2 regions of the Paenibacillus sp. GQ49 genome follow, and region 2 is predicted to be linked to the other one. Evidence: riboswitches for the same ligand, from Rfam matches in the RefSeq annotation. Region 2 holds a riboswitch; the other holds the start of a gene.
What was found. Region 2 has a riboswitch for FMN ahead of ribD (bifunctional diaminohydroxyphosphoribosylaminopyrimidine deaminase/5-amino-6-(5-phosphoribosylamino)uracil reductase RibD). Riboswitches for the same ligand answer to the same signal wherever they lie in the genome.

Region 1: another riboswitch for FMN. It lies ahead of AC6CIF_RS16780 (DMT family transporter); the one in region 2 lies ahead of ribD (bifunctional diaminohydroxyphosphoribosylaminopyrimidine deaminase/5-amino-6-(5-phosphoribosylamino)uracil reductase RibD).

The regions. Positions count from the first base shown of each region.
Region 1 is NZ_JCAXEL010000009.1:4,217-19,071, reverse strand. It holds partial or broken gene AC6CIF_RS16840 (manganese catalase family protein) at 1-91, shown strand, start outside; gene AC6CIF_RS16835 (AMP-dependent synthetase and ligase) at 284-637, opposite strand; gene AC6CIF_RS16830 (amino acid permease) at 814-2,262, shown strand; gene AC6CIF_RS16825 (LysE family transporter) at 2,255-2,887, opposite strand; gene AC6CIF_RS16820 (spore germination protein) at 3,015-4,619, shown strand; gene AC6CIF_RS16815 (Ger(x)C family spore germination protein) at 4,632-5,840, shown strand; gene AC6CIF_RS16810 (GerAB/ArcD/ProY family transporter) at 5,862-6,968, shown strand; gene AC6CIF_RS16805 (spore coat protein) at 7,047-7,358, opposite strand; gene AC6CIF_RS16800 (spore coat protein) at 7,372-7,566, opposite strand; gene AC6CIF_RS16795 (manganese catalase) at 7,598-8,437, opposite strand; gene AC6CIF_RS16790 (DUF3231 family protein) at 8,613-9,125, opposite strand; gene AC6CIF_RS16785 (amidase) at 9,327-10,823, opposite strand; gene AC6CIF_RS16780 (DMT family transporter) at 11,143-12,123, opposite strand; FMN riboswitch at 12,268-12,421, opposite strand; gene AC6CIF_RS16775 (DinB family protein) at 12,506-13,006, opposite strand; gene AC6CIF_RS16770 (CGNR zinc finger domain-containing protein) at 13,150-13,701, shown strand; gene AC6CIF_RS16765 (amidohydrolase family protein) at 13,822-14,855, shown strand, end outside.
Region 2 is NZ_JCAXEL010000002.1:45,515-60,369, reverse strand. It holds gene AC6CIF_RS04830 (purine-nucleoside phosphorylase) at 1-380, shown strand, start outside; gene AC6CIF_RS04825 (D-alanyl-D-alanine carboxypeptidase family protein) at 631-1,806, shown strand; gene spoIIAA (anti-sigma F factor antagonist) at 1,951-2,304, shown strand; gene spoIIAB (anti-sigma F factor) at 2,301-2,756, shown strand; gene sigF (RNA polymerase sporulation sigma factor SigF) at 2,771-3,526, shown strand; gene AC6CIF_RS04805 (DMT family transporter) at 3,615-4,544, opposite strand; gene AC6CIF_RS04800 (helix-turn-helix transcriptional regulator) at 4,653-5,564, shown strand; gene AC6CIF_RS04795 (stage V sporulation protein AA) at 6,064-6,720, shown strand; gene AC6CIF_RS04790 (stage V sporulation protein AB) at 6,701-7,129, shown strand; gene AC6CIF_RS04785 (spore germination protein) at 7,154-8,821, shown strand; gene lysA (diaminopimelate decarboxylase) at 8,925-10,256, shown strand; gene AC6CIF_RS04775 (peptidylprolyl isomerase) at 10,464-10,895, shown strand; gene AC6CIF_RS04770 (hypothetical protein) at 11,007-12,314, shown strand; FMN riboswitch at 12,484-12,652, shown strand; gene ribD (bifunctional diaminohydroxyphosphoribosylaminopyrimidine deaminase/5-amino-6-(5-phosphoribosylamino)uracil reductase RibD) at 12,976-14,079, shown strand; gene ribE (riboflavin synthase) at 14,141-14,809, shown strand; gene AC6CIF_RS04755 (bifunctional 3,4-dihydroxy-2-butanone-4-phosphate synthase/GTP cyclohydrolase II) at 14,842-14,855, shown strand, end outside.

The DNA of each region.
Region 1 (14,855 bases), on a different contig from region 2:
AGCAAGTGGTAATTTATTAGCTGATTTCAGACATAATCTAGCAGCAGAATCTCAAGGCAGACTTCAGGTTGCCAGGTTATATGAAATGACCAACTCAGCCTTTGGCACCTGCACCTAAACTTCCCCCAGCGCCGCCGTATATTTTTGATCCCCCACCTGAGGTTCTAAGAAAAGGAAGTTCAGCGGATATACCACCGTTTATGCCATAGGAAATGGATTGAAAAGCGGAGAAGAACAAAAAAGGAACCCAATGCTGGGTTCCTTTTTGTGTTATATGAAAATGTTATTGCGGGCGGTTTTGATTCGAATACGAACCAAAGGATTGACCATTAGTTGAGATATTGGGAGTGTTGTATGGCTGCTCAAGATAAGATACGTGCTGTGAAGATGAGTGTGCAAGTTGTTGTGCAAGATTGGAGAGTTGTTGTAATTGCTGGATGGCGGTTTGATGTCCTTGCAGTGCGGTCTGGATCATATGTGCAGCTTGTTGCTCGCGTTGTGCCAATTGCTCCAGTTGTTGAGCGTTGCTTTGTTCTTGTCTAAGTAGTTGTTGATATTGCATCGAAGCCTGTTGTGTTTGTTGTGTAAGTTGTTGAGCCAACTGCGTAATTTGCTGCGATTGAGAGAACTGATTCATGTGTAAAACCCTCCTGTGTGTTTTGATGTACCTGTGTATTATGTAATACGGTTCTGAGAAATATTCAATCTATCCTGTTCCATTCAAATAAGGATTAATATAAGAGAACATGATTCGCTGTCGATTGGGAAGGCTACCTTTAGTGACCTAAAATGATACAGAAAAGGAATGACAACATGAGTAAAGCATCAACTAACGCTACAGAAGAAAAGAAACTGAAATGGTGGCAATTAAGTCTGCTAGGTGTGGCAGGAACAATTGGTACAGGGTATTTTCTGGGTTCCAGCCTTGCGATCTCGATTGGTGGTCCAGCTGTGCTGCTGGCCTATATCTTGGCGGCCTTGGGTACATATGTAGTTTTTGATGCGCTCGCAAGAATGACAGCGGACCATCCGGAACAAGGATCTTTTCGTTCATATGCCAAGAAAGCCTTTGGAGGTTGGGCAGGCTTTGCGAGTGGATGGTTCTATTGGTTTTCGGAGTTGCTCATTATGGGGAGTCAGCTAACCGCATTGTCCATTTTCTCCAGGTTCTGGTTCCCTTCTGTTCCGCTCTGGATCTTTGCTGCAGGATTCGGAATTGTAGGTCTTTGTATTGTATTCTTCGGTAACAAGGGATTTGACCGGGTTGAAAATGTACTGGCTATCATTAAAATTGCAGCGATCATCATGTTCTTGGTGCTTGCCATCGCCCTTCTCGCAGGGTGGATTGGGGGAACCAAGTATGAACACAAAGTACCGCTGGATATGGCAGCGATTTTTCCAAAGGGTGGCATCGGATTGTGGTCTGCGTTTCTTTTTGCGTTCTATGCTTATGGAGGTATTGAAGTTCTTGGCATTATGTCATATCGGCTTCAAAAACCGGAGGATGCCCCAAAGGCAGGAAAAGTCATGCTTATTGCGCTATCCACCGTATATGTTGTATCCATTGGACTCGCGTTAATTATGGTTCCTTTGAATGCATTCAATCCCAAGGAGAGTCCATTTGTACTGGCACTCAGTAGTGATCACCTTGCTTTTGTCCCACATTTGTTCAACGGGGTGCTCATTGTAGCCGGATTTTCAACGATGACAGCTTCGCTCTATGCGGTGACGTCTATGATTATTACCCTCGCTCAGGAGGGAGATGCCCCGCAGTTATTTTCTCGAAAGTGGAAAACGAAGTATCCGTTATTTGCCTTGTCCCTCATTGGTTGTGGGTTAGTTGGTACGATCATCATGTCTCTCTTACTCCCAGGTAAAGTATATGAATACATCACAACTGCAGCTGGACTGATGCTTCTGTACAACTGGTCGTTTATTTTGTTATCCTCCGGTAAATTGTTGAAATCAGGCAAGTTCGATGTGATCAAACGCTGGATTGGCTTATTGTTGATCACTGCTGCAGTCACTGGAACACTTTTTCACGCACTCAGCAGACCGGGGTTCTATATTAGCTTATTGCTTGTCTCTCTCATTGCCATTAGTGACGTTATTGTACAACGGATTCGCAAGAAGAAACCTGCGTCCCAAACATCATCAAACGCTGAGAAAGACAAAAGTGAAGAATATGAGCAGCATTCAACGGGTATAAGCAGTTATCACATCACGGGTATTCGGTTACGCAAAAAAAACAAACTCAAATAAAGAAGAGAAATTGAATGGCTTTATATCCGAAGTAACAGCCAAAACCGACTAAAAAAAGTCCGGAAATGAGAGCAATTCCTTTAAGCACAGTAGAAGTGAGGTATTTGCGAAAAAAACTTACGGTAGTCGCCATGAATAGATCCCACAGAAGTACGCCCAAGATGATAGCTCCACTATATATCAACAATTGATCCATAGGGGAGTCATTTACAGCCTTGGCTAGAACAGAGCCATAAATGCCTAGCCAGAACATGATGGAAAGAGGGTTAAACAGAGACATCAGGAATCCTTGAGTAAATGACTTGGCAAGCTCCGAATCATCTCCTCTCATTTGAGAAGGGGCAAGGATTCCTGCATTTTTAATACTTTCCACACCCGTATAGATCAATACAAAACAACCAAACATCCAGAGGAATACCCTTACAAACGGAAGTTCAAGCAGATGTACGATGCCAAAATACACAAACAGCATGTAGATGATATCAGCTGCGATGGCTCCTAGTCCAACACACCAGGCGGGCATGAACCCACCTCGAATACCCTTGTCCAATTGCGCAGCATTGATGGGTCCCATAGGGGCTGAAAGTGATAATCCCAGGATCACATAACCTAACATGATATAAATAAGATGTCCTCCTTTCCATACAGTACAGGATATTCTTCAAGGTGTTTTTGTAGGACTAGATTATCGAGGGCGATGTATACTTTTTGCATGATTAATCCATATTAGTCGGAAATAGGGGGTGATTGATGTGCTGATGCGATGGATAAAGGAGATATTTACTTCACAAAAGCAAGGAGAAACACTACATAAACGAAAACAACATTCGCAAAGTCTGAATATATCGCTTGAAGATAAACTTAACAATATTATCAAGGCATTTGAGTATAGTCCTGATTTTGTAGTTCGGGAGTTCCCTATGTTAGAGGAGAAGGGTACTGCTTTGGCTGTATGTTATATGGAAGGGTTGACAGATTCTACGCTACTGGTTGAACTTATGGACAATATCATTCAATGGATGAATACGAATCCTCTGCCGGGAGATCAACCGAGAGATGTGTTAGTGAAAAGAGTCTTACCCTCCGGTAATATCCGAAATATAGATTCACCGCATCTTATCTATGAAGCTTTATTAACAGGCCACGTCGTTATCCTTGTTGATGGTATAAAAAATGTTCAGGCAGTGCCGATCGCCGGAGGGGCGAGAAGATCTGTGGAGGAGCCTACCTCTCAAACGGTGGTCAGAGGGCCAAAGGAAGGATTCACAGAGGAGATTACGACCAACATTGCCCTTGTTCGACGAAAAATTCGGACTCCTGATTTGAAATTCAAGATGCATACCATTGGAGAATACACCCAGACAGTGGTTGCCTTGGCTTACATCCAGGGTATTGCAAAGCCACAAGTCATTGAAGAGGTTACCAGGCGTTTAAATGCCATCAACACAGATAGTATACTCGAGAGTGGTTACATAGAAGAATTTATTCAGGATGCACCGCTTACGCCTTTTCCGACCATGATCAATACGGAGCGCCCAGATACGGTTGCCGGCAGTCTATTGGATGGTCAAGTAGCCATTATGGTAGATGGTACGCCATTTGCCTTGATTGCACCTGTTACTTTTTTTAACTTCTTTCAAACGCCCGAGGATTATTATCAGCGTTATGATATTTCTACCTTTCTGCGGATTATACGGTTAATCTGTTTCCTCATATCCTTGTTGCTGCCTTCGACATTCATTGCACTAACCACATTTCAGCAGGAGATGATACCTACAACGTTATTGGTCACCCTGGCCGCTCAACGCGAAGGAGTCCCTTTTCCGGCATTACTTGAAGCCCTGCTTATGGAAATTACGTTTGAGGTCATTCGTGAAGCTGGAGTGAGAATGCCGCGAGCCATTGGACCTGCAATTTCTATTGTTGGTGCATTGGTCATCGGGCAAGCTGCGGTAGAGGCGGGATTGGTCTCAGGTGCAATGGTTATTGTGGTTTCCTTCACAGCAATCGCGAATTTTGTTATACCCTATTTCAGTATGGCTACAGCAGTAAGGCTATTGCGTTTTCCCTTTATGGTACTGGCAGGTACGCTGGGATTATACGGCATATTGGCCGGAGCAGTGCCCTTGCTTGCACACTTGGTATCGCTGAAGTCCTTCGGCGTTGACTACCTGATGCCATACAGTCCTTTTTTTAAGTCAAATATGAAGGATCTATGGTTGAGAGTACCCTGGTGGGCTATGAAGACGAGACCCGACGAGAAGTCAAATACGAATAAGACGAGACAAGTCCCACATCAATACCCGGCGGGATCGGATAATATTGTAGATCGTATTAATGACGCTGAGAACGAATAAGGAGCGATTTATATGATTCGTTTGCGGTCCATATTAATCTTACTCATGGTCGGACTGGTCACTGCTGGTTGTGGAAATCGCACAGAATTAAATGATTTGGGCATCACAACAGCTACAGGATTTGATCGGAAAAACGGAAAGTGGATCATAACCTATCAGATTATTGTACCGCCAGCGAGCAGTTCAATCGGGTCGTCGTCTGCTGGATCTCAATCCCCCGTGAACACATTTTCATCAGAAGGCAAAACGATTCGGGAAGCTGTTGCCCAAAGCAGTGTGGAAAATCCCAAAAGATTATATTTTGCACATACCAATATCGTTCTGATTGGTGAAGAAGCGGCAAGATACGGGATTGCAGAGATCATGGATCACTATTATCGAAATATTGGTTCTCGGGAAACTGCCAAACTTATTATTGCAGATGGTCAAGCAAGAGAGTACCTCGAAAAATTGATTCCGCCAGAGAAACAGCCTGGCCGTGCTTTATCCGAGATTTTGGAACGGAATAATGAAAAAGGGTCGTACTATCCCGTGATGAACATACATGAGGTTGGTCTGAAGATCACTTCAGACAGTGGATCGGCAGGAATTCCTGGTGTTACAACAGATACACCGGGCGATAACAAACAGAGTTCAATTGATATCTTTAAGGAGACATCCATACCCGGGAATTTAAGACTTCAAGGATTAAGTGTATTTCTCAAAGACAAAAAGATCGGAGTTCTGAACCAAAAAGAAAGTATGGGTATCGCTTGGCTAACAGACAGGGTGAACTGGACCAACTTGACCTACACAGCTGCAAAGGGGGAGGTGAACTCTTTTCTTGTGCGCAAAGCAAAAGTTAAGGTTGTTCCTGTGAAAAAGGGGCTTCATTATGCTGTTCAGGTAGATGCAAAGGTCGACGCTGAGCTGGATGAGAGCACATCCGGAGAGGATATAGCCAGAACACATACGATTCATGAATTGCAGCGACAGGCGGAACAAGTCATTCAAGCACAGATATTGGACGGATGGAGAGGGAACCAAAGGCTTCATGTCGATATGATGGGAATCGCAAACAAAATACATCAAAGACATCCCAAAGAATGGAAAGTTCTAAAAGACAATTGGTCTAGCGAATTGGCACAGATGGATATTAACATAAACGTAAACGTAACATTGGAACGAGTAGGCCTGCTTCAAGATTCTTTCAGCAAGTTGCTTGGCGAAGAGAAAGACTAACACCAAGGAGAGGTTCAATTTATGAAATTGGCTAGGGAGCTTCGCGTATCCGAATTGGCTGTTTGTCTTTCCTTGTTTGAAGTTGGAAGTACAACCTTGTTTCTTATAGGCGGAGACGCCAAACAGGATGCATGGTTAGCCATGCTTGTTGGGGCTGCTGGTGGCTTGGTGTTACTACTCCTTCATCTCGCTATTCATCATCAGGAACCTGAACTGGATTTGTTTCTATTGTGTCGCCGCTACATGGGAAAAGTACTAGGGACAATCGTAAGCCTTTCATTTGTAGCTTATTTCGCCTATGAGGCTTCACGAAATTTACGTGACATCAGTGAAGTCACTGAATTGACCTTACTGAACAGAACATCCATGTGGATTATCAGCATGATCACCATTATCGTTGTATCCAACACCGTACGATATGGATATCGTGTACTGTTTCTCATGTGTATGATTCTGTTTCCGCTCATGGCGCTGGGTTATGCGTTAATCAGTTTCTTAATTCCAACAACAGGTCTTTTTCACTCCGATCTGGCCCTGCCTGTGATGGAGAATGGGTGGAAGCCGATTTTTCAAGCTGCTTTTCCAGAGATCATATCTTTTCCATTCGGGCAGGTTGTCTTATTTCTGGTCTTTTATCCCTATGCCCGGAAAGGAAGGAATCTTAATAGAGCGGTGATCATCGCCTATAGTCTAACGGCTCTCGCTTTAACATTTATCAATCAACTTATCATTTTTGTCTTGGGTCCTCAGATTGCTGCCTATAGCACACTCCCGCTTTTGGAGACAGTACAGTTAATCGATTTGACTGAAGTGTTTGAACGGATGGATGCCTTGTTCACTTTACTTCTGTTCCTCGGATTGGGTATTAAAATGGCTGCATTTTTCCATGGAGCCGTAATTGGACTCGAAAGAGTAACTGGGATGAACTATAGGAAATGGGTGTTTCCAGTAGGGCTTGTTCTATATGGGTTGTCTTTTTTATCACCGACATTTACAGAACACATTGAGATCGGGCGAGGATACACATTGAATTATACTTCTCCTGTATTTCAGATCTTTTTACCCCTACTACTATTGGTTGTCATTCTCCTGAGAAAGAAAGGTATGCAGAAAAGCGCAAAAAACTAGCTAGAAATATGAAAGTCATATGCTCTCGGAATCAAAAAACGACCCAGTAGTAAACTGAGTCGCTTTAGGCGTTAACCATTAGTTATCATCCAACAATTTTAACGCCATGTCTGATTTTTCCATATCGTGTTCAACTTGCTCTTCTATACTATAGGGATGATACATCTCATTCTTGATCATATAATCTGCGATCTTTTGGTGGGTTTCGATTGCAGTATCCAATTGAGCCTTAAGGACTTTCCGAACGCGAGGGGTTGCAGTTTCGGTAAGGGCTATCGCATAGGTGCGTACCGCCGACTTAGCAGAAAGAAGCATATCGGTAGCAATGGCCATATCATCCATGGGAGCAACGGCTTTAACGAGCATTTCTTTCGTTTTAGTTGTAGTCATAAGAGCAACCTCCTTATTTTAATAGGGATTTTAATTCTTCAATAGCTTTGGAAGAGTTGTCCAAATCATCTTCGATTAAGGATTTTAGTGTGTCGTCTTTTACGAGTTCCAGCATCGTTACGGCTTTGGTGGCACACGAAGTTTTGAGAGTTAGCAGTTCATGTACTTCGAGTTTCTCATGTAATGCAAGTTCCTTAGTTGCCATCATTAAGCACCTCCAAAAAATAGTATTTAACTTTTTATTTATCTGTTGATCTCATATCCAAGTCATGGTGAAGTTCCGTGGCAGGAATGACGGGCTCAGGTATCTGTCCCTTTGGAACAGGATTGGAGATATATACATAGTCTCCGGTACCATCAGGTGCACTTCCTGTAGCCCATAAGCCTTCGGCGGATTCAGTTCCCTCGGAGAGATTCCAGAATTCATAGGCCTGCGGCTGAGATTCTTGCTCGGCTTCAGGAGGGAAAGAGGCTGGAACAACGACTCCATTCTTTTCTTCCAGTTCCTGAATAGCGGCCATCCATTGATACTGGTGATAACGGTCACGTGCTAACATTTTACGGAAAGTAGCCCGCACGCCTTCATCTGTTGTCATATGGTACAGTCTTGCTACCTGAAGGCGACCCTGACTCTCGGCATGCAAATTGGAACGCATGTCTGCAAGCAGGTTTCCGCTTGCCACGATATACGAACCGTTCCACGGAACACCGTTTGAGTTGGTTGGTAAGCCACCCAGACCACTGACGAGCAGATGTTGCGGATTGATACCGCCCATAATTGCAGCTGTCACAGGATCCTCTGCGGCTTGTTGTTGTGCCTGAGGAGTAGCACCATCCAGCAACTGACTGATTAATGAGCAGAGCATCTCGACATGTCCAATTTCTTCGGTGCCAATATCCATGAGCATATCTTTATATTTCTCTTCACCTCGGCAATTGAATCCCTGAAAAAGGTACTGCATCATGACGGTCATTTCGCCAAATTGTCCTCCCAATACTTCTTGAACCTGACGTGCCAGCATGGGATCGGGACGATCTACTTTAACTTCAAATTGCAACTCTTTCTGATGTCGAAACATATGATTCCCTCCAATAAGATGTTTTGATTTTCTGAATGAATTCTAAATTTTATTAACCTGATCATTGAAAAGTAAACAGTAAGATAGCAAAAAGAGAAAGCAGAAGAATGGGGGATTCTCCTGCTTTGTCTCTTCAATTCACTACAACATATTGTTAGAAGTCTTCCAATGAACTCTATTCTGAATCCGGTCTTTTGACTTGAAGCGGTGGGGGAATAAGCCAACCTTTTTCTTTGTTCATTTGAAGAATTCGGAGGCCTAGAGCTGTTTTGGTCGCATGATATTTAGCAAATAGCGCGCCAATATCTTCTCTGATCGATTGCCCAATCGTTTGGCTTGCAGCAACCAGACCCATGGATGTATCGGCTGTTATTTTTGCAGCAATCTCGGGATCTGTGAATCTTGCGCCAGCCGGGATATCCTCAAACTCTACATGTGGTCTTTCTGGCAGTAGTGGTGCAGGGGCAATACCATTTTCAGTCAATAGAGTATCGCATTCTTTAATTTCTAGTTTGGCTTGGTCCAGCAGGTCTTCCAGGATTTTTTTTAAATCTTTATCTCCTGCATGACTCATATAAGCTTGATAGCAAGACACAGTGCCTTTGGCTAATGTGGAACATTGCCATACACTAAAGATTTCACCATAATGCATCGGCTCGTTCTTGGGGTTGCCACTTAGAATACCCATGATTTGATTTCCCTCCAGTAGGTTAATGTATCACCAACTTATGATCACCTATATTCTATAAAATTATGCACTGAACAGGGAATGGAGGATGCAATATATATTAACATCATAATTATTATGTAAACTAAAATATATCCTCTTGTTATTCAAATAGGAAAAACCAGCAGAGCAGGTCTGCTGGTGGGAGTGCAACATATATTTTTAGACGGGAAAAAGTGGGTTACCACTCATCCCGATCCAGAGGTCTGATTGTTCAAGCTGTCCAGCCAGATGTAATAACCAATCTTCGCGTCCTTTGGTTGCCATCACCTGAACACCCATTGGCAAACCTTCTGGTGTCATATGAAGAGGCACACTAATCGCAGGTTGGCCTGTCAGATTCGCAAGCTGGGTGAACGGAGTATAGGTGAGACTCGGCTCAAACATTTCATAGATGAGTTGCTGCTGCTGGGTCTTGTCCAGTTCGCTGATCCGCATGAGGTTACGGATCTGTTCATCATGAGGTGTTAACTCTCCAATTTTGGGCGCAGAAAATGCATTAACGGGTGTCACGTAGAAGTCGTAACGCTCAAACAAAGTGGACATCTGAGCAGCGGCTACATCCCATTCAGCCAGACTATGCACGAATTCCGCAGCGGACACCTTTTTTCCAGCTTCAGCCAGAACCCAGGATTCAATCTCCATATCATCTGAGGTAAGAATTCGGCCCATGGAACGTTCCATGGAAGAGATCATTGCGGCCATTTCTCCACTGTTCATCATATAGTAGTTCTCCATCAACCGGACTCCGTTAACCGGACTCAGCTTTTCTTCAACAAGATGTCCTTGGTCTTCCAACCAGCGAACGAGTTTATATACCGCTTCTTTGGCTTCTATGCTGACGGGTGTACCTACAGGTGAATCTGTTGTGTACGCAATTTTCAGTTTGCGTTGATGGGGGTAGCTCATATCTGCCAAGTAACTGCCTGGGAATAGTGGTGCATGAAACGCAGCTTCAGGCTGAATGACTTGCAAAGTATCGAGCAGGGCGGCACTGTCCCGAACCGAGCGTGAGAGGGCAAAATCAATGGATGCGCCTTGCCATTGACGACCAACTCCGGGGCCTACAGGTGTACGTCCGCGCGTTGGTTTCAAGCCAAACAATCCGCTAAAGGAAGCCGGGATACGAATCGAACCTCCTCCGTCACTGGCTCCGGCAAGAGGAACAATACCCGAAGCTACAGCAGCAGCGGCACCACCACTTGAACCACCTGGAGAGTGGTTGATATTCCACGGATTGCGAGTTGGACCATGAAGACGGGGCTCTGTAATATTTTTCAAACCAAATTCAGGCGTATTGGTATGTCCTATGAAGATAAAGCCTGCATCACGAAGTCGAGTGACAAAATTGGAATTGCGTAATGCACGATGCTCGCTGAACAGGCGTGAGCCTGAAGTCAGAAATTCACCTTCCAAGGATTGGGAAATATCTTTCAGGAGTAGGGGAACACCGGCAAAGGGTTGTTCTCCAGGGCGAACCAAACCGGCTTCCTCACGTGCGCGATTTTCATATGTACGAATAACCGCATTAAGTTGCGGATTCACTTCTTCAAGGCGTGCGTACGCCGCTTCCAGCATTTCAACCGGGGATACTTCCCGGGATCGGATCAGTTCAGCCAAACCTACGGCGTCGTAGGAGGTATATGAGAATGAAGACATCATGATCGTTCCTCTCTGAATATAGTTCATCTGTTATTCCATATGTCATCGTACCACCGGATTAGACAAAAGACAAAACATAGAAGAGACGTAGTGCGATGATATGGATATTCGTTATGAGGTTGGAGGGGAACGAGGGGAGGATTTGCGACATAGAAATAAAGCACAGGGTTTAATAGCTCATATTGCTAATCGAGAAAATGATCGAGTAATATCGAGTAATGGAAATGAAAAAACCACTGCTCATCTAATTTGATGTGCAATGGTTTTATTTTTATATTTGACTATTTGTTTATATTTGAACTTCAGATATATCCACTTACTCTGTACGCAGCTTCGGTGCAGCATCGGCCGCAGTTGATGATCTTTCCTGCTGTCTGGAAATGGCGAAGAGGGCCACCCAGATCAGAATAAAACCAAGCAGCTGCTCCCATGTAATCAGTGTACGGAAAGCAATCCAGTTCACCAACACACCGGCCATCGGGAAGCTAAGTTCTGCGAGTGTTGCAACAGAGGCTTTGGTTGAAGACAGACCTTTGTAATACAACAGAAGACTTAGCAAACCTGGTAACAATGCCTGACCGAGAATGTTGAGGATGACAGCAGTCTGTTCACCCGTTCCGGACGGAAACGTCCATGCCGCACCTTCGTTCCACGTCATAAAGATCAGGAGCGGGAGAGCAACGACAAAGCGAAGGGAGGTGACCGTTTCATAACGCGCCTGCCCCAGCATCAATCTGCCCATAACGGTTGAACCTCCCCATAAGGCAGCAGCCCCAAGGGATAACAAGCTTCCAGCATGAATCCAGTTGTCCCAGTTACCTAATGGCAATGTGAAGCCAAATGTAAGCAGGTACGTTCCTGCTAATGCTATGAAGAACAATCCACCGAAGCGACGAGGCAACGTTTCTTTCAGTAACAGTTTAGCCAGCACGATAGCGAAGAGTGGTTGCATTTTTTGCAATAAAAGTACCGTATTCGGATCGTTATGTGTTAGTGCCATGGTGAACAATACCGTTGCGAGTGCTGATCCTCCCCATGAGATAAAAATCACGGCAATCCAGTGGCGAGCGCGCAGGTTTTTCAGGTCAGACCGGAATTTCCACAGCACGGGAATGGCAATAAGACTAATGATGATATGTTCCACCAGTACAATCTGCGTGGATGTCATCGTATTTAGCAAAATAATGCGGAAGAGTGGGTCGACACCCCATAAGGCGGCGCCAAGAACTACAAGCCAGAATCCGGTATTACTTCGTTCCTTGCGGTAAACAGGTGATGCTGCTGATGTCTTTTCCATATTCAGGACTCCTTCGTCAGAACACGGAATCTTCAGTTGGCAAAATCGACAAAAGCCCCCGTTTTGGTATATACCAAATAAACGGGGGCTCATCCAAGGACATGCGTCAGGAAAGAGGCCTTCCCGTGAACGGCATGTCAATGTGTTGATCTTCTCTCATCCGGACTGTACCGTCGGCCTTGGATTCACACCAAGTCAGTCGCTAAATGTCCTTCGTTAAGAACAAATAGCGAGTCGCGGGCTGGTTCCGAAGAACATCACCGCCGGTTGGGAATTGCACCCTACCCCGAAGATCCTATTCAATTATATAGTATGTTGAACAAGCTGTAACATTAATAAGTTCATCTTATTCCTGTAAGCGCTAGCAGTTCAAGCATTTTTTTTAGAAAACGATTTTCCAGCTTCCTTGCTGTCTGCGAAGGAGCACGATCTGACCTGCGTGATACGCATCATGGAGTACCCAGCGAGCGAGTTCGTGTGCCCATTTATCTTCAGAGTCCATATATCCGGCTTCAAGATCTGATTCTTGTAGTGCAGCCAATTGATCTCGCAACTGTTGGGCTAATCGAGTTGTACCCTGTAGCAGTGTATTCCATCCAGCTGCGTCCGTTGCATCTCCAGAATTCCCAAATGTGTATTCATTGGAGTCTACAGCAGGAAGGGTGGGCTCCTTACCTTGCATGCGACATAATAAGCGATGGTTGTAATAATACATATGGTTAACCAACTGCCAGATGCTTAATCCCCCTGAGGGTGGAATCCAGGCGGCTTGTTCTGCTGTAAGACCCTCCAAGGATTTCGACAAAGGTACAATCCAATTACATTGATCCCAAGTATCATCCTTTTGAATAAGTAACACTTCTAGTGCTGTTGTGTTCGTCATTGCCTTTTCCTCCTTGCGTATAATTGTGATAGGTGATGTAACTAGCTAAAACTGATTAATGAGGTTACACTTAATATAACACATCAAAGATGAGTTGTAACCTTCTTTATCGAATTAGATGGTTACAATAAACGGAGGTATATATGGACAGGTTATGGACCGATTTTGTAAACAGCGATTATCACGACTGGCGTGGGGGAGATCGATCGGAGGATAGGCTTGGGAAGGCGAGCTGGCAGCAAGATTTTCTGGAACGATGGCAACTTCACGCTTCTGTCCCTGCATCTCCAGAAGATGAGTTGTCGATGAGAAACTTCAGGAATGAATTGTTGGCTCTTGGAGCCCGCGTGTCTTCTGGAGCATCATTAACGGATATAGAAAAACAATGGTTGAATGGCGTTATGGAAGCAGGGCATGTGAGAAGAACATTGACTACAATTGATCAGGAACTGAAACTCCAACTGGTAGCTGTAGAAGCACATTGGCATCAGGTTATGGCTGAGGTAGCTGCTGATTTTGCCACGACTTTGGTGGAGGGAGAAGGGCATAGGATTCGGATCTGTGATAATTCGGATTGTCGCTGGATGTTCTATGATGATACCCGAAGCAGAACACAGAAGTACTGTGATGATAAGATGTGTGGAAATCTGATGAAGGTTAGAAGATTTCGGGCGAAACGCAAATCCCAAAATTGATAAATACTAACAATAACTATATAATGTATATATACTAGCGAAAAAATAGTCAGAAGCAGTACAGATTCGTAAGCAGGATGTGATCGTCTTTCAAACCAAAATAGATGGGAGATGTTTCTAGTGCGGACAAGTTATCTGTTGAAAAATGGCTGTGTGTTATCGATGGATGCTAAAATTGGACAGTATAAGAGGGCGGACGTTCTGATTCAGGATTCACTGATCATGGCGATCCAGCCCGACCTGGATATTCCGGATGCGGAGATCATTGATGCTTCATCGATGATTATTATGCCTGGGCTGGTGGACACGCATCGGCATATGTGGGAATCACTTGTCAAAACAGCGGGAACCAACTGGTCGTTACCAGTTTATTTGCAAAATCTCTATTATGGTGCGATGGGAAGCAAGCTCCGCCCACAAGATAGCTATATTGCCAACCTGCTCGGTTCCTTGGAAGCGCTTAACGCAGGAGTGACGACAGTAATGGATTGGAGCATGCCGTATTCCCCTGACCATACGGATGAACTGATTCGTGGACTTCAGGATGCTGGCATTCGGGCGGTATTTGCTCACGGAGTACCTGGTGAGACGGACTACTGGAATCGGGATAGTCAACTCACGTATTCGAATAATGATGTGAGAAGAGTCAAAGAACGTTATTTTTCATCACGGGATCAATTACTTACTTATGGGCTGGCCATTCGTGGTCCGGAGTTCAGTCATTGGGATACAACCGTGAAAGAGATCGAACTAGCACAAGAACTGGATGCGATCTGTTCCATGCATGCCGGATTTGGCAGTTGGGGATCTGTGGATCGCTCGATTAGTCACATGTACGAAGCGGGACTGTTAAGTCCACGGGTGAATATCGTTCATGGTAATACCATGGGCATGGATGAATACAAAATGCTGGCAGATAGCGGCGCTTCCTTGTCGGTCACACCTGAAGTTGAAATGATGATGGGTCATGGTTATCCGGCCACCGGCTATTTTCTTGAAAACGGGGGAACCCCTACACTTGGTGTAGACGTGGTGACGTCCACAGGCGGAGATATGTTCTCGCAGATGAAGTTTGCACTTCAGGCTGAACGATCCAGAGCCAATGAACAACTTCTGCAGCAGGGTGAGATGCCTGGCGAGTTGAACTTGCAGTC
Region 2 (14,855 bases):
CTGCACTGGGCGTGCGTTTCCCTGATCTGTCCGAAGCATATAGCCGCCGTTTGCGTGCGCTGGCGAAGGATACGGCCGCATCACAAGGTTTTAACGTACGTGAAGGGGTATACGCAGGTATGCTCGGTCCGAACTATGAGACACCGGCAGAGATCAGAATGCTGCGTACACTGGGCGCAGACGCAGTGGGCATGTCCACTGTATCTGAAGTGATTGTGGCACGCCACGCGGGCCTGGAAGTACTCGGTATTTCCTGTATCAGCAACATGGCTGCCGGAATTCTGGACCAGCCGTTGTCACATGATGAGGTTATGGAGACGACGGAACGTGTGCGTGAGTCGTTCCTGGCGCTGGTAGTGGCAGTTATTCCACAAATGTAAGCAAGATTTGAGTAGAGAAGGTTACCTCTTTGGATGAGAAATCATCGGGGGGGTAACCTTTTTTTGTTGTGTTGAACGTACGCTTACTCATTCGTTGAGTGCAGTGCGTTTTTTTGGCTTTGACCACATTTTCAATAAAAGTTCGGGAAATCATGCTTTACATGGAATAATTTACTGGAAACGGGCCGACAATGATTAGCAGTACATGCATGGAACATGCAGTAAGCAAGTCATTTGAGGAGGTAACCTTGTGAAGAAAAGAATAATGGCATCGTTCATGACCCTTTGTATCCTGCTGTCCCTTTTGGCATCAACGGCATTAGCTGAAGAAACACCGAAGGCAGCGGGAGGAACTGATCTGGCCCCGTCGGCGCGCTCTGCGATCTTAATGGATGCAGACACGGGAACGGTCATTTATGAGAAAAACAGTCATGATCAGCTGCCTCCGGCGAGCATTACAAAAATTATGACCATGCTGCTTACGATCGAAGCGATCGACTCAGGCAAGCTGAAGCTGACGGACAAAGTAAGAACGAGCGAATATGCTGCTTCCATGGGCGGTTCGCAGATCTTCCTGGAGCCTGGGGAAGAAATGACGGTCGACGATATGTTAAAAGGGATCGCGATGGCTTCGGGCAATGATGCCTCGGTAGCGATTGCTGAGAAGATCGCTGGCTCGGAAGAAGCCTTTGTGCAGCTGATGAATGAGCGTGCGAAGGAGCTTGGCATGAAGGATACTCATTTTGCCAACTGTAACGGTCTGCCGGTTGATAATCATTATTCTTCCGCCCATGACATTGCCGTCATGAGCCGTGAGCTGTTGAAGCATTCCGGGATTACGAAGTACACCGGTGCATATCAGGATTACCTTCGCAAAGATACGGAAAAGCCATTCTGGCTGGTGAACACAAACAAGTTGGTTCGTTTTTATCAAGGGGCAGATGGTTTGAAAACAGGTTACACATCCGAAGCGAAATTCTGCTTGTCCGCAACAGCGTCCAAGGATGGACTGCGTGTCGTTTCCGTGGTACTCGGTGAACCAAATACCAAAACACGGAACAGTGAGGTGTCTTCGATGTTTGACTATGCGTTTAGTCAATATACGATGAAGGCTCTCTACAAGGCAGGGGATCTGCTGGGCAGTCTGAAGATCGAAAAAGGCGAAGTTGCCGAGTTGCCTCTGAATGCCACGCAAAATTATAGTGTGCTGATGCGCAAAGGAGCTAAATCCAATGACATCCGGCATGAATTGCTGGTTGCCAAAGAATTGAAAGCTCCGATCAAGGCTGGGCAAAGTATAGGTAAACTGGTTGTTTACCAGGGCAACGACGTCATTAAGGAGTTCGACATTCAGGCTCCGCAGGATGTGAATAAGGCGGGCTGGTGGAAGCTGTTCAAACGTACAACGTCTAACCTGTTTGACTAAACGGCGATTTCTGCGAGTTGCACGTATCCTTCGAACATATTTTGTAGTTAAATAGGGGTTTTCTTCTAGTTTTGTCGGGGGGCAGGAAAAGCCTTCGGAAGCGTAGAAATCCTTGTTCTAAGACAGGGAGGAGAGTGAGCAAACGTGAACTTGCATGTGGAAATGGAACACCATCGCGGGATTCTGATTGTACGATTATCCGGGGAGCTGGATCACCATACAGCTGACATGGTACGGATGCAAATGGATGAAGCCATCCAGCGGAGACAAAGCGAGCATCTCGTACTCAGCCTGAAAGATCTGCAATTTATGGACAGTTCGGGTCTGGGTGTCATTTTGGGAAGATACAAGCTCATTAAGAATAAAGGTGGCAAAATGGTGGTCTGTGACGTCAATTCGCCAGTGTACCGTTTGTTGGAAATGTCGGGTCTGTTCAAGATTATGCCGATATACGAAAATGAGGGAACTGCTCTCTCAGGTCTGGAGGTCGTCTCATGAATGAAGGAACAGGGACAAATTTCATGAATCTGCAATTCGCGGCCAAGTCAGAGAATGAGTCGTTTGCACGGGTTACCGTTGCTGCGTTTATCTCCCAGCTTGATCCAACGATGGACGAGCTCAGTGACCTGAAGACGGTCATTTCGGAAGCCGTGACCAACAGCATCATCCACGGATACAACAATAACTCCGAGGGTGTTGTGTCCATCCAGGCCGAGATTCGGGAAGACATGATTACAATCATCGTGGAAGACCGCGGTGAAGGAATCGAAGATCTTGAACTGGCCAAGCAGCCGCTATATACGTCCAAACCCGAACTTGAGCGGTCGGGCATGGGCTTCACCATTATGGAAAACTTTATGGATGAATTCGAAGTCAGCAGTGAGCCCGGCAGAGGCACCTCCATCAAGATGAAAAAAAGGATTGAATCCAAGAAAGCATTGTATAATTAGGGGTTGGTGTTCTTATGGATGCTGAAGTGAAACCATCTTCACAGACCTATTTGGACGATGCCGAGGTCAAACGGCTGATTGCGCTCAGTCAGTCGGGTGACCATGTTTCACGGGATACGCTGGTGAACTGCAACATCAGACTCGTCTGGTCCGTCGTACAGCGTTTTATGAACAGGGGATATGATCCGGAAGATCTGTTCCAGATTGGTTGTATCGGTCTGCTCAAGTCAGTAGACAAATTCGATCTCAGTTATGACGTGAAGTTCTCAACCTACGCGGTACCGATGATCATCGGAGAAATCCAGCGATTCCTGCGGGATGACGGTACCCTGAAGGTCAGTCGTTCACTGAAAGAGATGGCGAATAAAGTCCGCAAAAAAAGGGACGAACTGTCCAAACATCTGGATCGTTTACCAACGATTAAGGAAGTTGCCGCAGAGCTGGGGGTAACCCCGGAGGAAGTTGTATTTGCCCAGGAAGCAAACAAACCACCGACCTCCATCCATGAGACGGTATTTGAGAATGACGGTGATCCCATTACGTTAATGGATCAGATTGCCGACGAGTCTCAGGAACGTTGGTTTGACAAGCTGGCTCTGAACGAAGCCATCGGTGGTCTCAGCGAGCGGGAGCGGTTAATCGTGTATCTTCGGTATTACCGGGATCAGACGCAGTCCGAGGTTGCCAGCAGGCTGGGAATATCTCAGGTTCAGGTATCACGTCTGGAGAAAAAAATACTGCAATCCATCCGCGACCAGATCGCGCAGTGATCTTGTGGAGTGCAAACAACAGTATTGGCGTTTATACACCAATATACGACAACTAACAACCTTCTATCGCGCATTATGGCGAGGGAGGTTATTTGTTGTTAATACGGCGAGATCTCGAACGATTGGACTGCATGACCAGCATCATGCCAAGAATACATGCCATACCAATCCATTGATAGAAGCCAAAGGGTTCATGGAGCCATATGACGGTTGTTCCAACAGCAGCAAGGGGCTCCGCGCTCCCGAGCAGGCTAGTTTCCTTGGGTGTAAGACTTTTGAGACTCGCAATATAAAACCAAAAAGCAATCATGGTTCCAAAAAGGATCGTAAATATCAAATATCCGTAGGTTTCGAGCGTGATGTTAGCAAAATTCATTTTCCAGGGCGGGTGAATAAAACTCATTCCCAGACCACCGATGATCATTGCCCAGCCGACCACAACAAGTGAATCGAACTTTTTAATCAGTTGCACGGCATACAGCGTATAAAATGCAGCTGAAACCCCGGATAACAGCCCCCATATCACTGCGAGCGAGGAGACAGATAACCGCGTAAGTGAGCCATTCGTCAGCAGGAGAAAACACCCACCGAGAGCCAGAACGGCGCATGCAAGGTCATTGCGTGTGAGGACAGACTGCTTCCGGAGTGCGATGTAAATCATGATCATGACAGGGGACAGGTACTGCAGGAGTGTAGCCACCGCTGAATTGCCGTGTTTAATGGATGCCATGTACGTATACTGGACGGCAAGCATGCCCACCAATCCGAAAATGATCAACTGTCCAGCCGTTTTTTTATTTCTCCACACATCAAAAATCTGAAATCGCCCATTAGTAAACGATTGAATAACCAGTAATAGTAACCCAGCAATCAACAATCTTACAGTGACATACCAATTGACCTCAATTCCATCCAGTTGAAACAGTTTTTGAGATACCGTACCCCCAATGCCCCAGCAGATGGCTCCCGTCAGAACGAGTACGATGCCTGAAATTTTGGATTTTGCAGAAGTTGTCATTCTTGTTCGCCTCACCTTAAATATAAGAATAGTGTTATATTAAGGAGAAATGCGGTACATTTATATCAATATTACACTTAAAAATATAACTATATTGAGATGAGGGCCATGCAGAAGATCGAATTTATCATTGATCAACATTTGAAAGAAATGACGCAACACCGTACCGATACCTTATCTATAGCCTGTTATGAGACAACCATTGTTCAAAATGTTCACGGACATATTCCTCTCCACTGGCATGATGAATTGCAGTTTGTTGCCGTTCTTCAGGGTACGGCGTTGTTCCATATCAACGATCAAAAGATGATTTTGTCCAAAGGTGACGGGGTTTTTATCAACAGTGGAATAATGCATATGGCCGAAGATCACGGGGTGAGCGAGAACTGCATTTATTTATGTCTGAATTTGTCCCCACATGTTATCATGCCTTCGGATTTGTATATAAAGTACGCACATCCATATGTAACAGCAACTAATTTGCCTTTTTTGTATATCGAAAGAGCTAACGCTTGGGGAGAACAGATCTTGGATGCTGTTGCACGGATTAGAAAGGAGCTAGTGCACCAAGTTCCTTTTTACGAAGTGAATATTGCTTCGGCGGTGCTTAATATGTGGAAACTGCTGATTATGAACGGATATTCTCTTGAACATGATCCATCAGAGATGAGCAGAAACAACCGAATGAAAGATATGTTGCAATGGATTAATCTCAATTATGCCGATCCAATTAAGCTTGAAGATATTGCAAAGGCTGGACAGTTAAGTCGGTCGGAGACGTGCCGTTATTTCAAGCAAATCCTGAAAACCACACCCATGCAATATGTGATAGAGTACCGCATCCAAAGAAGCATTGAACTATTGCAACTCTCCAAGCGTAGCATCACCGAAATTGCCTATGAGGTCGGTTTTAACAGCACGAGTTATTACATTAACCAATTCCGCAAAACAATGAATTCAACCCCATTACGATTTAGAGCTGAATTGAACAAAAGAGAAAAGAACATAATTGTTGAGTAATTGTTACATGATCCGTGACTATCTACCAATATCAAAAATTTTGATATGTAAAATAATGCTTCCCACTCAGTTAAGCCTCAAATCGCTCAAAAGGAGAGTGTATAAAAGGCTGATCTCCAAATTTCTACACAACTATAGTCTAAGACGGTCCCAGAAGACAACTTCAAAGTCATTGAATTTTGAGCAAAATAACCCTAAAAAACTCATCTTTCAATTCCCTTCCTGCCTACTCCCCAGCATATTTATTTCAATCGTTTGGAAACGGGAGGACGTAGGTAGCGGAGGGATGGAATCGGTCAAAAGGAGCGAAGCGTTCGCCTTTAGCACCGGATTTCCTCCTTGAAAAGGAGAGTTCAAGAAATCCGGGGATAACAGCGACCAATGACCGATCCATCCCGCAGCGCCAACTCACCCTTCCACCTTTTTTCCAACCCGTTTGTAATAAATTTGCACATTCTTCAAATACTAACCTAAATTACGCAGTAAAGGAGTGCTATGGATGTCCCAGACACCCACTCCAATGGTCTATATTCGTCTGCGCAGCCGTATTCGCATCCAGAGGGGCAGAGCAGTCAAGCTTGGAGACATTGCACATGTACTGACCTCTTCTGAAGACCAGGAGGGCAGGCTACTGGAGCTTGAACTGCTGCGCCCTGGACCGGAGGATGGCAATCTGATCCTCATTGATATATTGCAGATTATTCCCCGAATTCGGCACATCTTGCCGGAGGTAACTGTGGAACTGATGGGATCAGGTCATACGTTGGTTGAAGTCATTGCGGGAAATGGTCAACCTTCCAAGTCCCTGTTCATTCTGGTTTGGCTGCTGCTGTTCTTTGGATCAGCCTTAACCATCATGAATTTTCATGCCGATGTGAACATGCAGGAAGTACAGATTCGAATTGTGGAGATGCTTACTGGGCATCGGGACGAACATCCCTATCTGTTCCAAGTGGCATATTCCATTGGCATTGGATTCGGAATGGCCGTATTTTTTAATCATTTGTTCAAGAAAAAGTGGAATGAGGAACCTACCCCGCTAGAAGTGGAGATGTTCCTATACCAGCAAAATGTAGATAAATATGTGGTGATTGAAGAGAGCGAACGGATGCACGAGCAGGAACGCAGGGAGATGAATGCGGATGAGCGTTCTTAATGGAGCAATCAGCATTGTATTGGGTATTGCAGGGGGAATTGCCGTAGGGAGCGGCGTAATTGCGCTCATTCTGGTGCTCGATATGATCCCAAGGTTGGCTCAACTTACGCAATCGTATGACAAGACTCACTGGTACGAAGGGGCGCTAATAGGTGGTTCACTGCTTGGGACGGTAGCAGACTTCTGGCACTGGAAAATGCATGGGGTGCTGCTGCTCAGCCCGATTGTTGGTATGTTCTGTGGCGTGTTCATCGGACTGCTGGCCGCGGCGCTCACTGAGGTACTCAATGTACTGCCCGTACTAGCCAAACGATTGGGCATGAAACCTTATTTGTTTGGATTACTGCTCGCCATGATTTTGGGCAAAATGACAGGTTCCCTGTTTGATTTTTTTATATATCAGCGGTAACTCGTGGCCATAGGAGGATGGAAGATGGATGAACGAACGGAGCACACAGGCCAGGAAAATAGTGAAGGTATAACAGAAGAGATGTTACACAAGTCTGCTTATGAGATTCAGAAGGAAGAAGAGGAGAAAGCGTACAATAAGAAAAAACAAAATGAGATGTCCGACAGCATTGAGGAATCCGTACAATATTGGCAGGAAAACGATGATATCTCCCCACGCATGAGTGAGAACAAATATACGCTGCAACAGGTACTGGGGCTTGGAGAATCGTTCGACGTTAATATGAGGGAAATGATCCTGGGGGGCAAGCACGTTGGATTGCTGATGATCACAGGCTTCGCCAAGGATGAGATTTTGCTTGAAGTATTGAAAAGACTGACCTATCTCACGCCTGATCAAGTATCTGGACATGCTCTCAAATCCTATTTTGAATGTTACATTCCCCATATTCAGGTGGAAAAAGTCGAGAAGATGAGTGCGGTCATCAACAAGGTTCTTACCGGGATGAGCGCAATGTTCGTTGAAGGGGACCGCTCGGTCTTAATTATGGATACCCGGAGTTATCCGGTACGTTCACCCGAAGAACCTTCATTGGAAAGGGTAGTCCGAGGTTCCAGAGACGGTTTTACCGAAACGCTCTTGACCAACGTGACCTTAGTGCGTCGCAGAATACGCGACCCTGGACTGAAGTTTGAGATCATGCAGGTGGGGCGGAGAACACAAACCGATGTCTGTGTGGTGTACATTGACGATATTGTGGATAAAGTGCAGGTGGATTCGGTCCGGGAAAAAATTCAGCGAGTAGATATCGACGGTATTCCTGCCGCAGACAAGCAGCTGGAGGAGGCGATTATCAACAAGGGATGGAATCCGTTCCCGCTCGTTCGATATTCCGAGCGACCAGATGTTACAGCTTCCCATTTACTGGAAGGACGAGTTGTCATTTTTGTAGACACTTCCCCGAGTGTGATGATTTTGCCTACGACCTTCTTCGACCTGTGTGAGCATGCGGAGGAAAACAGACAGACGGCATTGATGGGAACGTATTTACGATGGGTGCGTTTTGCAGGGATTCTCATCTCGCTGTTTTTGCTACCGTTATGGCTTCTCATGGTAATTGATCCTTCGATTAAACCGATGGGACTTGACTTCATTGGTCCGCAGGAAAATGTAAAGCTGCCGATTATTCTGCAATTTCTCCTGATTGAACTTGGCGTCGATTTATTACGGATGGCGGCGGTTCATACGCCTACACCTCTGGCATCGGCGATGGGCTTAATCGCGGCCATTTTAGTCGGGGATATCGCCGTGAAAACAGGATATTTTGTCAATGAGGTTGTACTGTATATGGCTATCGCAGCCATCGGAATGTTTGCCACACCGAGTTACGAGCTTGGACTTGCCAACAGGCTAGTCAGGTTGGTTCTGTTAATTGCTGTTGCGATATTCAAGGTTCCGGGATTGGTCGTGGGCAGTACATTGCTCATACTGGCACTTACCGTTCACCGGTCGTACAATTCTTCGTATCTCTGGCCTTTTATACCGTTTAATGCAAAGGCCCTGGGCAATTTTTTATTCCGGCTTCCGTTGCTGGAAAATAAAAAACGTCCATCATTTAATAAAACCCGTGACAACACCAAAATGTCCGATGATCCGGACGGGGAACTGCGAAAAAGTAAAAAACACAAATGATCTTCCGAAAAATCCATTCATCTCGCTGCCTAATTTGATATACTGGTGTAAAATCATTGGAATATCAATTGTTCCAGTATATAAAAAGTGAGGAATGCAGATTATGTATTTACATGGTACAAGTAAAATAAATGCGCAAGGACATCTGGAGATTGGCGGAGTTGATGCAACAGATCTGAAAGAACAATTTGGAACTCCCCTGTACGTTGTGGACGAGCAATTGGTTCGCGAGCGTTGCAGAGAGTACATGGAAGCATTCCGTGCTTCCGGACTGGGCTTCCAGGTTGCTTACGCAAGTAAAGCTTTCTGTGTAATGGCGATGTGTGCCCTTGCAGCAGAAGAAGGACTTTCCCTGGATGTTGTATCTGATGGTGAACTGTTTACTGCACTGCAAGCAGGATTCCCGGCTGAGCGCATTCACTTCCACGGTAACAACAAAACGCTGGAAGAGATCGAAATGGCTCTTGATGCGGAGATTGGATGTTTTGTTGTTGATAACTTCAATGAATTGCATCTGTTGCAGGCTGTAGCAGCGGACAAAAATCGTAAAGTAAACATTTTGCTTCGTGTGACGCCTGGTGTTGAGGCACATACGCATGAATATATTTCCACAGGTCAAACGGATTCGAAATTTGGATTCGATATCGGCAATGGTACAGCATTTGAAGCGATTGACTTGGCTTCCAAGCAGTCTAACCTGGTATTGCTCGGTGTGCATTCCCACATCGGTTCCCAGATCTTCGAAGTTGAAGGCTTCCAGATGGCTGTTCAACGTGTTGCTGAATTTGCAGCAAGTGTATATGAGCGTCTTAATGTTGCTTTCAAAGTGGTTAACCTGGGTGGTGGATTCGGAATCCGTTATATCGATGGAGATACGCCGCTTGAAGTTGCGCAATATGTGAAGGCTATTACAGACGCTGTTAAAAATCATTTTGCTCAAATCGGCTATGCCGTACCTGAGATCTGGGTTGAGCCAGGCCGCAGCATCGTGGGTGAAGCGGGAACAACGCTGTATACCGTTGGAACAAGCAAAGACATTCCAGGCGTGCGTAAATACGTTGCCGTGGATGGTGGTATGACCGATAACCCACGTCCTGCTTTGTATGAATCCAAGTATGAAGCTGTGCTTGCCAACCGTGCAAATGAGGCTGCTCAGGAAACGGTATCCGTTGCGGGTAAATGCTGCGAGAGTGGCGATATGTTGATCTGGGATCTGGACCTGCCAAAAGTGGAAAGTGGCGACCTGCTCGCTGTAGCTTGCACAGGCGCGTATAACTACTCCATGGCAAGCAACTACAACCGGATTCGTCGTCCGGCCGTTGTATTTGTCAAAGACGGTCAAGGAGATGTCGTGGTACGCCGTGAGACGTATCAGGATATCATCCAGAATGACCTGGTACCAGCGCGCATTGGCAAACAGCCAGTAACTCGCTGATTCGTTTAAAAGTTGAAGCAGATGAAAAGGGACCTTCCTTTTTCGTCTGCTTTTTGCGTATTTAAGCTAATTCATGAAAAAAGTTGCCGTTTTTTTTGCGATCCAGACATTTTCGGTGTACACTAAGAAAAGTGCTGTAATGCTTGGCCCAGGGTCATGCGTTTTGGTACCATTAACGATGGTCAATACGAAAGGAGTCATTTACATATGGCGAAACAAGCGAAAATTAAATTGGCAAACGGCGGAGAAGTTCTGATCGATCTGTTCGATCAAGAAGCTCCAAACACAGTAGCAAACTTTGAGAAACTGGCTAATTCCGGTTTCTACAATGGTCTTACATTCCACCGCGTTATCCCGGGCTTTGTAGCTCAAGGCGGATGCCCTAACGGTTCCGGTGCAGGTGGCCCAGGTTACACAATCAACTGTGAAATTAACCCAAACAAACATGAGCGCGGAACACTTGCTATGGCACATGCTGGCCGTAACACAGGTGGAAGCCAGTTCTACATCTGCTATCAACCGCAACCACATTTGGATGGACAACATACGGTATTTGGTAAAGTAACTAAAGGTATGGAGTTCGTGGACGCTTTAGAAGGTAAAGACAAAATGGAAACTGTTGAAGTTGTAGAAGCTTAATACCTTCACCTTAACTGGATCCAAACATGAAGTGCTTCTTTTATAGAAGCACTTTTTTTATTTTTACATACTTCAAATCGATGATTAGAAAGGATGAATAAAACCTTGGATATGGTTACTCAGCTAAGCTTGTTAAAACAAATTTATAGTGAGCGCACGTTGTGGGATGAAGAACTGCAGGCATCGCGCCATGTCGTTCCGGATAGTCTATCGGTAAAGGATCGAGAAGCGCTTGAAGCAGCCGGGCATAAACCGAATCGATTTGTACGTCCGCAACATGATGAAACGATTACTGAGCTGAAAAAAGTTGCGAATCAATGGACGATCAATGATGCAGCACAGGCCTTTGTATCCTCTTTGTGGTCAGCACCCATGATCTGGCGCTCGTTGCTTACGGGCAAGCTTATTGCGAGCAGTATGCCAAGTCATGAACATACGCCATATCCATCTTCGAACACTTGTAAGATCTGCGGATTAAGTGTAGATCAAGCAACCGACACAACGCTGCAATGGTATTGGCGGATGACCAATGGAACCCCGTTGGACGGTGATCCTTATGGATATGTGTTGGCACTTCGAGAGCTGGCTGCCGCGCAGGAGCTTCCAATACCCAATGAGTACGACCGCTGGACATTCCGTGCGGTGTTAACGGTGCTGCGCGAATTACCTCCCAAAACACGTTACAGCAAGGCAGCAGTAGCGCTCAAGAAGGAACGTCTTTTGCCTACACAGAAGGAATATGCCTACCGTGATTTGCTTGAGACGTTAGCTCTGATTGGCATACTGGATACGCCGGAGCATCCTGGAATGATTACGGAATTCACCTCTTACATGCAACGTGACGCACGCCCCAATGTGCGGGTTGAAGTGCAGGCCCCTCTGGCGTGGTGGGATTCATCTGTCGGAATTAATGAGAACAACCTGAACAAGATATTTCATGAGTTTGATCTGAATAATATATCTCTTGCGAATAAGCCTGATGAGAGTCCAGCTGTAAAGGACACAATCTTAGGGGCATTGGAGAAGAAGAGAAGTGTTCGTGGAAAAGTGCCAAAGGCATCTCCTGATGCAGGTACCGGGGAGGTACAGTCTGGCGATGTGTATGCTGTTCGGGTCCGGGAAGGTGTATGGGTGACAGTATATTGTCATGAAGTCAGAGACAAGCGCGTCATCGTTGAATATTTGGATGGTGTCTTTCCTGACATGCCGGGAAAAGCAGATTTGCATGGGACGTTTCGACCAAGAGCGAATGGACGCTGGAAATGCTCGGCTATTGCGATTGATTCCACAAGTTGGGTCAGAAGGGTGGCAAGAGAGTTCCCGCTTCCGACTTCGCCCCTGCAAGAACCTGACCGCACTCCATTCCATAATGCCAAAGAATTAAAGCATATGGCGAGCTGGTGTTTTCCTGATATGTAAAATGATACGATGGATGTGAAAATGTGCCTCCAAGCAAAAACCGTACCTCCTTGAGAGGAAGCGGTTTTTTGTTGTTTCTTAGCTTATTAAAAGTTAGTATGTGACAAAAAGGAACAAAAAACAATTGATTTTTTGGCATTAAAGTGCTAACATCCAAGTAATAACGAAAGCAATCCTTCAGGGCAGGGTGCAATTCCCTACCGGCGGTGATGCAGTAAGTGTAAGGACCTATGTGTCCAGCACTTGATGCAAAGTCCGTGACCTGTCTGCCATTGGCAGATGGCTGATCTGGTGTAATTCCAGAACCGACAGTATAGTCTGGATGGGAGAAGGAGAGGTGCAGACCTAACAGGTTTGCATTCAGCAGGAGTATTGCTGCACAGTCACGATTTGTGATGTCTTGCACTGTGCAGGGAAGATCCGGTTACGCCGGACAGTTCCATACATATGCCGCACTATAAAAGCTCTTTACCTGTAATTGATGTTCATTAAGGTATGTGTCTATTTTCACTTGCCCGAAATGAAGTTTTGGGCAAAGTGTTGGCGTGCTGTATCCATTTCACTCCTGCTGTTGACATTTGTCTCTCATCATCCCCATCGAACTGATTGTTCGACGGGGATTTTTTAATAAACAAGACTTTAAACCGCGGGGTGAACGGATTTGGAAATGATCAATGATGAATTTTATATGGCACTGGCATTGGATATGGCGGAACGAGCACAGGGACAGACGGGGATCAATCCGGTCGTTGGATGTGTAGTTGTGAAAGAAGGTCGTATTGTAGGCCTGGGGAGCCATCTGAAACGTGGAACCGGTCATGCAGAGGTGCATGCACTTAACATGGCAGGCAGTGATGCAGAAGGAAGTACGGTATACGTTACACTTGAGCCTTGTAGTCATTATGGCAAGACGCCACCTTGTAGTGAACGCCTGATTCATGAAAAGGTGAAACGTGTTGTGGTATGTTGTGAAGATCCAAATCCGCAAGTATCCGGCAGAGGCATAAGCATGCTTCGTCAACAAGGTATTGAAGTTGAAGTTGGCGTACTGCGTGAGCGTGGAAGACGCATGAATGAAAAATTCATTAAATTTATTACAACGGGTCTACCTTTTGTGACGTTGAAGACAGCTACAACTTTGGATGGGAAAATTGCTACTCGCAGCGGAGACAGCAAGTGGATCTCCAACGAGCCTGCTCGTGAGATTGTGCATGCCCTTCGTCATCGTCACCAGGGAATCATGGTTGGCGTGGACACAGTGATTGCCGATAATCCGGAACTTACAACCCGGTTGCAAGTCGAAGGCATTAGTCCGGTGCGCATTGTGGTGGATTCCAAGTTACGTCTTCCCGTAGGTGCCAAAATGGTTAAGGATGGTCTTGCTCCGACATGGGTGCTGACAACAGACGAAGCCAGTCCTGAAGCTGCTGAACGTTTGGAAGCCTACGGCGTCGAAATTATACGCTGTGGTCCTGGACCACGTGTGGATCTGTTAAACGGACTTAGCAAGTTGGGTGAGCGTGACATTGGTTCAATTTTGCTTGAAGGTGGAGGTACCTTGAATGGAGCCATGCTGGAGGCAAGGTTGGTCGATCGACTGCTGATGTTTATCGCTCCGAAGATTGTAGGCGGTTATGATACACCTGGAAGCTTCCGCTTCGAAGGTGTGGAACGTATGAATCAGGCGATTCAATTGAATCAATTGGAGATCGAACAAGTTGGAGATAATATCAGCATTGGTGGTATTCCGGTGTGGCCTGAATAAATAAATGAATTTAAAAGAAGCCAGTTAGGTTCTTTATAACTTGAAAAAGGGAGGCGGCAGCATGTTTACCGGTTTGGTGGAAGAAGTCGGTCAGATCCGGCGTATTGGTCGGAAAGGCGAAGCGATGGTCCTGAATATCGGAGCTTCCGCCATCATGGACGATCTGAAGATTGGTGATAGTGTAGCAGTGAACGGCGTGTGCTTAACTGCGACAACACTCGAAGGTGGAGGTTTTACCGCCGATGTAATGCCTGAAACCTATCGCCATACCAATCTCAGTCAGCTGCAATCTGGCAGTAAAGTTAATCTGGAGCGGGCCATGCAATCAGGCGGTCGTTTTGGCGGACATATCGTACAGGGTCATGTAGATGGTACTGGAGTGATTGGCAGTATAACACGTGATCAGAATGCAATTGTGTTTGAGATCAAGCCTGATGATCACCAGTTGTTCAAATATCTGATCCCCAAAGGATCGGTTACACTGGATGGCATTAGTTTGACCGTTGTCCATACGTCGGATACGGCATTCACGGTTTCCATTATCCCGCATACCATTGGTGAAACTGTACTAAATGTGAAAAAGACAGGGGATACCATTAATATCGAATGCGATATTTTGGGCAAATATGTGGATCATCTGCTCCAGTATGGGAGAGGACATCGGGAGACGGGTGCTGGCAAGCCGCGCAGTATCAGTGAAGATTTTCTCGCCAATCACGGATTTGCATAAATAGAGAACAGAAATTAACTGGAGGTGGAGCAATGTCAGAACAATC